Candidatus Puniceispirillum marinum IMCC1322: one gene and its partner. Each later gene encodes a partner of the first gene's protein in a complex. Links are inferred from orthologs where the notes say so. Each region holds a gene or a part of one and is shown in the gene's direction. Other genes may lie near its edges.

The links. Proteins that work in one complex are often made in the same cells at the same time.
Region 2: the proteins of moaD (region 1) and moaE are in contact, whole or in part, in a crystal structure (PDB 1FMA), measured with the Escherichia coli proteins. The link is inferred for Candidatus Puniceispirillum marinum IMCC1322 from one-to-one orthologs.

What each region holds. Positions count from the first base shown.
Region 1 is NC_014010.1:2,409,080-2,415,195, reverse strand. What follows is about bases 1-2,782. They hold moaD (molybdopterin converting factor subunit 1), read left to right. Parts: upstream 1-1,153; coding sequence 1,154-1,411; downstream 1,412-2,782. Other genes in these bases: SAR116_RS11300 (MarR family winged helix-turn-helix transcriptional regulator), read left to right, coding at 2,475-2,782; SAR116_RS11305 (branched-chain amino acid aminotransferase), read right to left, coding at 1,469-2,347; pgsA (CDP-diacylglycerol--glycerol-3-phosphate 3-phosphatidyltransferase), read left to right, coding at 539-1,105; uvrC (excinuclease ABC subunit UvrC), read left to right, coding at 1-471. Also shown: more of SAR116_RS11300, read left to right, coding at 2,783-2,972; SAR116_RS11295 (response regulator), read left to right, coding at 3,004-3,696; SAR116_RS11290 (ATP-binding protein), read left to right, coding at 3,696-5,015; SAR116_RS11285 (tRNA-binding protein), read right to left, coding at 5,025-5,390; SAR116_RS11280 (TetR family transcriptional regulator), read right to left, coding at 5,356-6,036. UniProt on the Escherichia coli protein: Involved in sulfur transfer in the conversion of molybdopterin precursor Z to molybdopterin.
Region 2 is NC_014010.1:2,716,311-2,719,207, forward strand. The notes cover bases 1-2,825. They hold moaE (molybdopterin synthase catalytic subunit MoaE), read left to right. Parts: upstream 1-1,091; coding sequence 1,092-1,559; downstream 1,560-2,825. Other genes in these bases: SAR116_RS12870 (molybdopterin molybdotransferase MoeA), read left to right, coding at 1-1,089; SAR116_RS12880 (SIR2 family NAD-dependent protein deacylase), read left to right, coding at 1,617-2,381; SAR116_RS13410 (class I SAM-dependent DNA methyltransferase), read right to left, coding at 2,398-2,825. Also shown: more of SAR116_RS13410, read right to left, coding at 2,826-2,897. UniProt on the Escherichia coli protein: Converts molybdopterin precursor Z to molybdopterin. This requires the incorporation of two sulfur atoms into precursor Z to generate a dithiolene group. The sulfur is provided by MoaD.

The sequences.
Region 1 (6,116 bases):
GATCGCCTGTCTGATAACTGGCCGGATTTATTGCTAATCGATGGTGGCAAAGGCCAGCTATCGGCGGTGACCGAAGTGATGGAAGAACTGGGCGTGAGCGATATTGATGTTGTGGCCATTTCAAAAGGCCCTGACCGTAACGCTGGCCGCGAACAATTTCACATGAATGGCCGTCAGAGCTTTACCTTGCCGCCAAACGCCTCGGCCATGCATTTTCTGCAACGGCTTCGCGATGAAGCACATCGCTATGCCATCGGCACGCATCGCAGTAAACGTCTCAAAACCGAACTTACCAGCCCGCTTGATGCCGTGCCAGGCATCGGCCCCAAACGCAAAAAGGCCTTATTGGCACATTTCGGATCGGCGCGTGCGGTCTCGGCTGCAGGGCTGAAAGATCTGGAAGCGGTCGAAGGTATTTCAAAAACATTTGCACAACAGATTTTTGATTGGTTCTATAGTGGTCAGAAATGATGTATTGGGATAAACATAGCAATGCGGGTTGTTAAAACCCTCTGACCAGCAAGCTAAAGGCAATAACATGATGTCTATCGATAGCATACCCAACTGGATGACTATGTTACGGATTGCCGTGACGCCTGTCATTGCCATCATGATTTGGATCGACGATGTGTCCTATGGCTATTTTGTCGCCTTCATCCTATTCACGATTGCCAGCATTACAGATTATCTGGATGGTATGCTGGCCCGTCAGATGAAGATTGAGTCAGGCTTTGGTGAAATGCTTGACCCTATTGCCGACAAAATGCTTATCGGCGCAGTGCTGCTGGCATTGGCAAGCGTGCAGACCAGTGGTTGGGTTTTCCTTGTGCCTGCCTTATTGATCCTAAGCCGCGAATTCATGATTTCCGGCTTGCGTGAATATCTGGCCAAGATCAGTTTTACCGTGCCGGTTACCCGCCTTGCCAAATGGAAAACAACGGTGCAGATTCTGGCGCTGGGCACATTGATTGGCGCACCTGCCTTCCCCAGCCTTATCTATGCACATGATATCGGCTTGATGTTGTTATGGGTGGCTACATTGCTGACCTTACAGACAGGCATGGGATATATAGTCGCTGGGTTGCGGCAAGTTCCAAATAGGTAATTTCATATCCGACTACAAAATTAAGATACTGCGAAGCCACCTGAGGTAATGATGGTCACTATTTTATATTTTGCATGGTTACGCGAACATACCGGATGCGCGACCGAAGACATAAAGATAAACGCCGATATGCACACTGTCGGCGATATCGTCGCTTATCTGAAAGCACAATCGGATGGCCATGCAAAAGCGCTGGGCGATATGGAAACAGTACGGGTGGCGGTAAACCGCACCTATGGCAGTATCGACACAGAGATTGCCACTGGCGACGAGATTGCTTTCTTCCCACCCGTTACCGGTGGCTAGCCCATATTGGCTTGCCCATATCGGCTTAAAGATCAGTTTAAACCTAGGCAGAGCTGTTTAACGTCCACGCACCAAATTTTCATAGCCGTCAACAAGCTGGCGGCTGATATCGGACGGGGTGAACTTGTAATCCCCGATCTGTGATACCGGCGTTACCTCGGCCGCGGTGCCTGTGAGAAAACATTCCTTCATGCTAGCCATGTCTTCAGGATTCATATGCCGCTCGACAACCTTGATCTGCATCGATTTGGCCATTTCAATCACGGTCTGGCGGGTAATGCCATTCAAGAAGCAGTCAGGAATAGGCGTATGGATAGTGCCTTCGCCATCGATGAAAAATACATTCGCGCCCGTCGCCTCGGCAATATAGCCGCGGTAATCAAGCATCAGCGAGTCCTGAAAGCCCTTTTTTTCAGCCGCATGCTTGGAGAGGGTACAGATCATATAGAGACCAGCTGCTTTGGCTTGTACAGGCGCCGACTCAGGTGATGGACGTCGCCATTGCGAAATGTCGAGCGTGATGCCTTTCATCTTGGTTTCGGGATCAAAATAGCTTGGCCATTCCCAAGCGGCGATAGCGACATGCGTTGTTGTCTGCTGGGCCGAGATTGCCATCATTTCCGACCCGCGCCAGCAAAATGCCCGCACATATCCATCAACAATATTATTGGCTTCGACAACTGCCAGTTTGGCAGCTTCAACCTCATCGTCGGTGATCGGAATATCAAAATCCAGAATGTTGCATGACTGGCGCAGACGTTTTGTATGCCGAACACCTTCAAAGACAACGCCTGAATATACGCGCTCACCCTCAAAAACGAGGCTTGCATAATGTAAACCGTGGCTAAGTGTATGTGTTTTGGCATCACGCCATGGCACAATTTCACCGTCTAACCAAATCGATCCATCTCTATCATCAAATGGAATTAACGCCATTGTTAGCTCCTAAATTCTGTCAACAACGTCAAAAATCTTAATGTTTTGTGCGTTGTTTAGTTCCAAACTGGCCATTTTATGTTACCTAAGGTATCAAGATATTCTGGCATAATTATAATTGGTCAACATGGCTGACATAAAACCGATTGGCAAGGCTCTTTTTTTACGCGAGGAGGAGCTTCGACGGGGAATAGAACTGATGTTCTTTGCCTATCGTGACTTTACAGGTGAACCCGACTCGATTCTGGAAGACCAGAATATGGGACGGGCGCATCATCGTGCCATCTATTTTATCGGGCGTAGCCCGGGGATTTCCGTATCCGAACTTCTGGTTATTCTGAATATTACCAAGCAAAGCCTATCGCGTGTATTATCAGCCTTGATGGAAGATGGGTTTGTTTTGCAGGAAACCGGCACTACGGATCGCAGACAAAGATTGCTATATCTGACCGATAAAGGCACCGCGCTTGAACATCAACTGACAAGCCTGCAAGGCAAACGATTCGCACGCGCCTATCGTGAAGCCGGGGTTGACGCTGTTGAGGGATTTCAACGTGTCTTACGCGGGTTAGTTGATCAATCAACGCGCGACCAAATAGACAGTTTTGACGATAAACCGAAGTGATCGCCATGATGATCGCAAGAGGCACACAATAATGAGTCAGCATCACATTCTGGTTATTGATGATGACGAACGTCTGCGTGATCTTTTGCGCCGGTTTCTGGAGGAAAGCGGTTTTCGTGTCACCGATGCCGCTAATGCCAGTGAAGCCCGCCAGATTCTGACATGCCTTGTATTTGATCTGTTGATAATCGACATCATGATGCCTGGCGAAACCGGGCTGGAGTTTTTACAAGAATTGCGCAAAAAGGATAATGTGCCAGTTTTATTTCTGACCGCCATGTCAGAGACCGAACATCGAATCGAAGGGCTGGAAACAGGCGCCGATGATTACATGTCAAAGCCATTTGAACCGCGTGAACTTGTATTAAGGATCAAACGTATTCTGGAACGTAAAGCAACCATCAGTCATGAGCCTAATGCGCTGATCAATTTCGGGCCTTTCGCCTTTGATCCCGCCACAAGTACGCTGACACGTGACGAGGAACGCATTCACATAACCACGGCCGAACAGCAACTTCTGGCAAGTTTTGCCAATGCTCCGGATACGGTGCTGTCGCGTGATGATCTGTCCAGCGCGGTTGAAGGGCGCATGGAAGGCCGATCAATCGATGTTGCGGTCGCCCGATTACGGCGGAAACTGGAACCCGATCCGCGGCATCCAGTATTTTTGCAAACCGTCCGGAATCGTGGCTGGCTTTTACGTACAGATAGGCCGCCCAGATAATGCAGTTACGCGAGTTTCTTCCCAAAACACTATTTGGCCGGATGTTATCGATTATTCTGGCACCGATGATTTTTGTGCAGATTATCACCGTATTCATTTTCTATGAGCGCCATTGGGACACGGTAACACGCCATATGGCGTCAAGCCTGACATCCGAATTTGCCTATCTGCTGGAAGGGCTTGGACCGGATCCGACTGACGAAGAGCTTCAGGTCATTATGGATCACGGCTGGCAATATTTTTCCTTTCCGATCAACTTTACCAAAGATGCCAGCCTTGCCGAAACCAATGTGACGCCCGCAGACACCTTTGCCGAACAGATGTTGCGGACAGAACTTGCCAAACGTGTAACATTGCCGTGGTATGTCGATGTCGATAGCAATCCGAATCTGATCTCGGTTGATATCGAACTTGGTAGCGGTGTGCTGCGCATCTATGCCAGCCGCAAGCGCATTTTCAGCTCGACCAGCTGGACATTCATCGGCTGGACAGTCGGGTCTTCGATCATTCTATTCGGCGTGGCGCTGATTTTTCTGCGTGGTCAGGTACGTCCGATTCACCGGCTTGCCAATGCCGCACGACAATTGGGTCTAGGACGCCAAGCCCCTGATTACCGGCTTGAAGGGGCGCAGGAAGTGCGGCTGGCAGGCCGCGCCTTTCAGGCTATGCGCCACCGTATCATGCGGCAGTTAAACGAGCGTACTGCCATGCTTGCCGGTGTTAGCCATGATTTACGTACACCCCTTACAAGAGTCAGACTGCAATTGGCGCTGATGGAAGATAATGATGATCTTAAGGCCATCCGTCAGGATATCGACGAAATGGAAGATATGATTGACGGTTATCTGTCTTTTGCCGCCGGCGAAGGTGAAGAACCAACGGTAGAAGTTGAAGTGGACAAGATGTTATCCCGGCTGGTCAGTCAGGCCGCCAAAGCCCATGATTTTGATATCAGCTTTGAAGCCCCCGAACCGGCAGTCCCGCCTTTTTCCATTCGCCGCAATGCCATCCAGCGCGCCTTTTCAAATATCATTTCCAATGCCGTGCGCTATTCGACCAAGACCGTTGTCACGGTGCGCATTCGCAATGATGAAATCACCTTTATATTTGATGATAATGGGGCGGGCATCCCCGAAGAATTGCGCGCCGATGCGATCCGACCCTTTATCCGGCTCGAGGAATCACGCAACCGTAAAACAGGTGGCACCGGACTGGGGCTGTCAATTGCCAGCGACATTGTGCTGGGGCATGGCGGCGAACTGACGTTATTGAATTCACCATTGGGCGGTTTACGGGTGACCATAAAGCTACCTATGTAGCCTTGTGATCTAATAGAGGCGGCCACCATCCGGCACCGATTTATCGGGACAGACCAGCACCACTTCGCCAGCATCATCAGGCACACCAAGTGTTAGCACCTCGGACATGACAGGACCAATCTGGCGCGGTGGAAAATTAACTACCGCCATGACCTGCTTGCCCAGTAACGCATCGCAATCATAATGTTTGGTTATTTGCGCAGATGATTTGCGCGTCCCCAGATCACCGCCAAAATCAATAACCAGCTTGACCGCCGGTTTGCGCGCTTCGGGAAAGGGTTCGGCCTTTATGATCGTACCGCAACGAATATCAAGTTTGAGAAAATCGTCAAAATGCGCTTCAGTCATGATCGGCTTCTTTATTTGCGGCGACATCGGCATCCGCCCTATCGGCCGCATCAGATTTTTGTCTGGACGCGCCACGACCAAAAACCCCAAGTGAATATCCCCAATCTTCGGCCTGTTCAAGACGACGGTCAATTTCCTTCATTGTCATCGATAAATCAGGGGAATCATCTTTGTGCCAAACACGCGCACTAGCCACCATCACGCCCACAACACCGTGAATGCGGGCTTCGCCTTGCCAGCCATGCGGATTATCGCCACATAATAATAACAGGCGGCGGGTAATGGCTACGCGCCTGGCTAATAATTCCAGACCAAAGGGCGGGGTGCGTAGCGCCGATTTAGCCAGCGAAGCCACGGCCTTTTTATGCGGATTATAGACCTCAAAACGGTGCAAAATAGCTTCGAGGATCTTTTCGCGGATCGACACCTCACCAGCATCTTTGAGATCGTCATAGGTTTCACTCATCGCCTTGTTATCAAGCATCGATAGATGATGCAAAATCAGCGCCGAAACAGTGCCCGCACAAATCGCAGCATAGCTACGATCGATATCGGCCGCATCAGCAACATCATCAAGGCTGATCTGCTCAAGCGGCTTATCTGCCAGCATGTCAAAGGCAACCGCGGCAAGCTGGCTCATAACTATAGTGGTATCCTGATCGGCGTCATGCATCACATCTTTACCCAGCAATAATGGATTGATACTCACTATATAAGAAAATAGACGCAGATTTCCAGCCAGCAGTCAAAATC
Region 2 (2,897 bases), 300 kb from region 1 along the record:
GCAACGGCGAATGCGGCGGTTGATGGCTATGCTATTGACGCCGAAACCTTGGCCGCTAATCCCGATCATCTATTCCCCATTGCCGGACAGGCGCGCGCGGGACATCCGTTTACGGGCACGATTGCCAAAGATGAAGCGGTGGAAATCTATACCGGTGCGGTGATGCCCGATGGTGTCAACGCCGTTGCCATGCACGAAGATTGCACCCGCCACGATAATCATGTGCGGTTTGATAAAATGCTACAAATAGGGGCGAATAACCGGCCTGTTGGTGAAAATCTGGCAGTGGGCGAGATAATCCTCTCTGCTGGCACGCGGATCCATGCGCCTATGATTGGACAGCTGGCGGCGGCAGGTCATAAGACGGTTGATGTGCAGAACAAATTAACAGCAACAATGCTGTCAACAGGTGATGAAATCATCGATGTCATGGCGGCTGATAATGGCACCGGCTTTGGCCAGATTTATGATGCCAACCGCCCGATGTTGATGGCGGCATTAGCTGGCGAGGCGCTGAATTTGCATGATGGCGGCATTGTTGCCGATGACCGCGATGCCTTGGCCAATGCCTATCAGGCGGCGTTGGTGCATAGTGATATTGTCATTTCGTCTGGCGGGGCTTCGGATGGCATCGAAGATCATACGCAGGCGGCGATGAAAATGGTGGGTGCCGAATGCGCTTTATGGCGATTGGCAATGAAGCCCGGTCGCCCGATGGCAGTTGGTCGTGTTGAAGATAAGTTTATTTTCTGCCTGCCCGGCAATCCGGTCGCGGCATTCGTCTGTGCCAAGCTTTTGATCATGCCGCTTCTTGATAAATTGGCAGGCGGAATTGCGCGCACCCCGTTGCGCGTGACAGTGCCTGCGGGCTTTAGCCATAAAAAGAAACCGGGCCGTGCCGAATATCTTCGTGCAACGCTTCAAGGTTCAGGAAAAGACCAGCAAATTCAGATTCATGGACGGCGTGGTGCAGGTGTTATATCATCTTTGACAGGGGCTGATGGGCTGGTTGAAATCCCGCTTGATAATGCAGGTGTCGAGGTCGGTATGCCATTGGCTTTTTTACCATTTGTCGAACGGGGTCTGTGATTATGGATGCGGACAAGAATGTGCGGATCACCGAAGCTGATTTTGATATTGCTGGTGAACATGATGCACTCAAGGCGCGTGCGGTGGGGGCCATTGTAACCTTTACTGGCACCGTGCGCGGTGATGATGATGATGGCACGCATGTGACCGCTTTGACGCTGGAACATTTTCCGGGCATGACCGAAGCCGAAATTTCCAGCATCATTGACACCGCCAAGGCACGCTGGTCATTGTCGGCGGTCACCGTCATTCATCGTATTGGTCGGTTACTGCCAGAGGATAATATCGTTTTTGTTGGTGTCGCGGCGGCGCATCGTGAAGCCGCCTTTGCCGGAGCCAGTTTCATCATGGATTATCTGAAAACCAAGGCACCTTTCTGGAAAAAAGCCGAAGATGCATCGGGTGAAAGCTGGGTCGCGGCACGGGCATCGGATGATGCGGCGGCTGACCGCTGGGACGATGCCGACTAGCTGTTTGGATATGGGTCTGATCGCCCGAAAATAAATGTGGCTAGAAAGGAATGCTGAATGTCTGTTTTATATGTAACTGGCGCGGGCGTTAGCGTGGATAGTGGTATTCCCACCTTTCGCGGCGAAGACGGGTTCTGGACAATCGGCAGTCATAATTACACCCCACAGGAAATGGCCACCCGTGCCATGTATATGAATGACCCGGGTCAATTTCTGCTGTGGTATTATCGGCGTTTTGCCAGTTACCGTAATGTCGCGCCAAATATGGTGCATGGCTGGCTGGCTGATAAACAGCTTATCACCCAGAATATTGACGGGCTGGATGGTAAAGCTGGCAATGCGGATTACATCTCGATTCATGGGCGGCTTGATAAGGTCACCTTACTACATGAACAGTCATTTAGCGGTGGCGGCGATATCGCGCTGATTGATGCCCCATGGGAACCTGTTGCGGCACTTGATCAGGATGATGACGAACGCCTGACAAACGCCCTGCTTGAACAGTTCAAAATCAGCACCCGCACGCAGATACCGGAATTGGGCGTGTCGTTGAAACCCTATGTGTTGCTATTTGACGAATTTTATACTGATCTATACCGGATGAGTGAAGCCGAACATTGGATGGACACGGCTTCCGCCATGGTGTTCATCGGCACGTCTTTTAGTGTTAATATCACTGCCATTGCCCTGCGCATGGGGCTGGCACGCCGGATACCTATTGATATAGTCGATCCGTCACCTGTCGATCTTGGCGTACCGGATATCACCTATCACGCGATGACCGCCGCCGACTATATTGCCAGTCAGACTTCTGGTAATTAAGCAAGCCTGAATCTGCCTAGGACGCCCGTCGTAAATGAATCAGGCGGCCGTCAATATCTTCCTTGGTCAGATAGCGAATGCGTGTATCGGCAACCAGTTCGATCTCATATTTTGCTAAATGCGGGATAAAGCTGGCATCCCAGTCACGCGCTGCCCAGCCCGCATTATTTACCGTCAGCACAACAGGTGCCCCCGGTTTGACGGCGCCCATAATATGATGCAGATGTTCAATATGCGGTGGGCCAAAACCGAACACACCAACGCAGATTGCCGCATCATACGGGTCGTCAATGCCGTAATCATCGGTCATATCAAGCGTGAACAGGTTGTGATAGACGCCATGCTTTGCAGCCACAGCGCGCATTTCCGCCGACAGATCGGCACCATCAATATGGCTATAGCCGCGTGCGGCCAGCAAAACCCCAACCAGCCCGGTTCCGCACCCGATGTCCAGAATGCGCGCCTGTCTATCAGGAACAATATCGACAAATCCGGCTACGGCATCCTGCGGCGCGG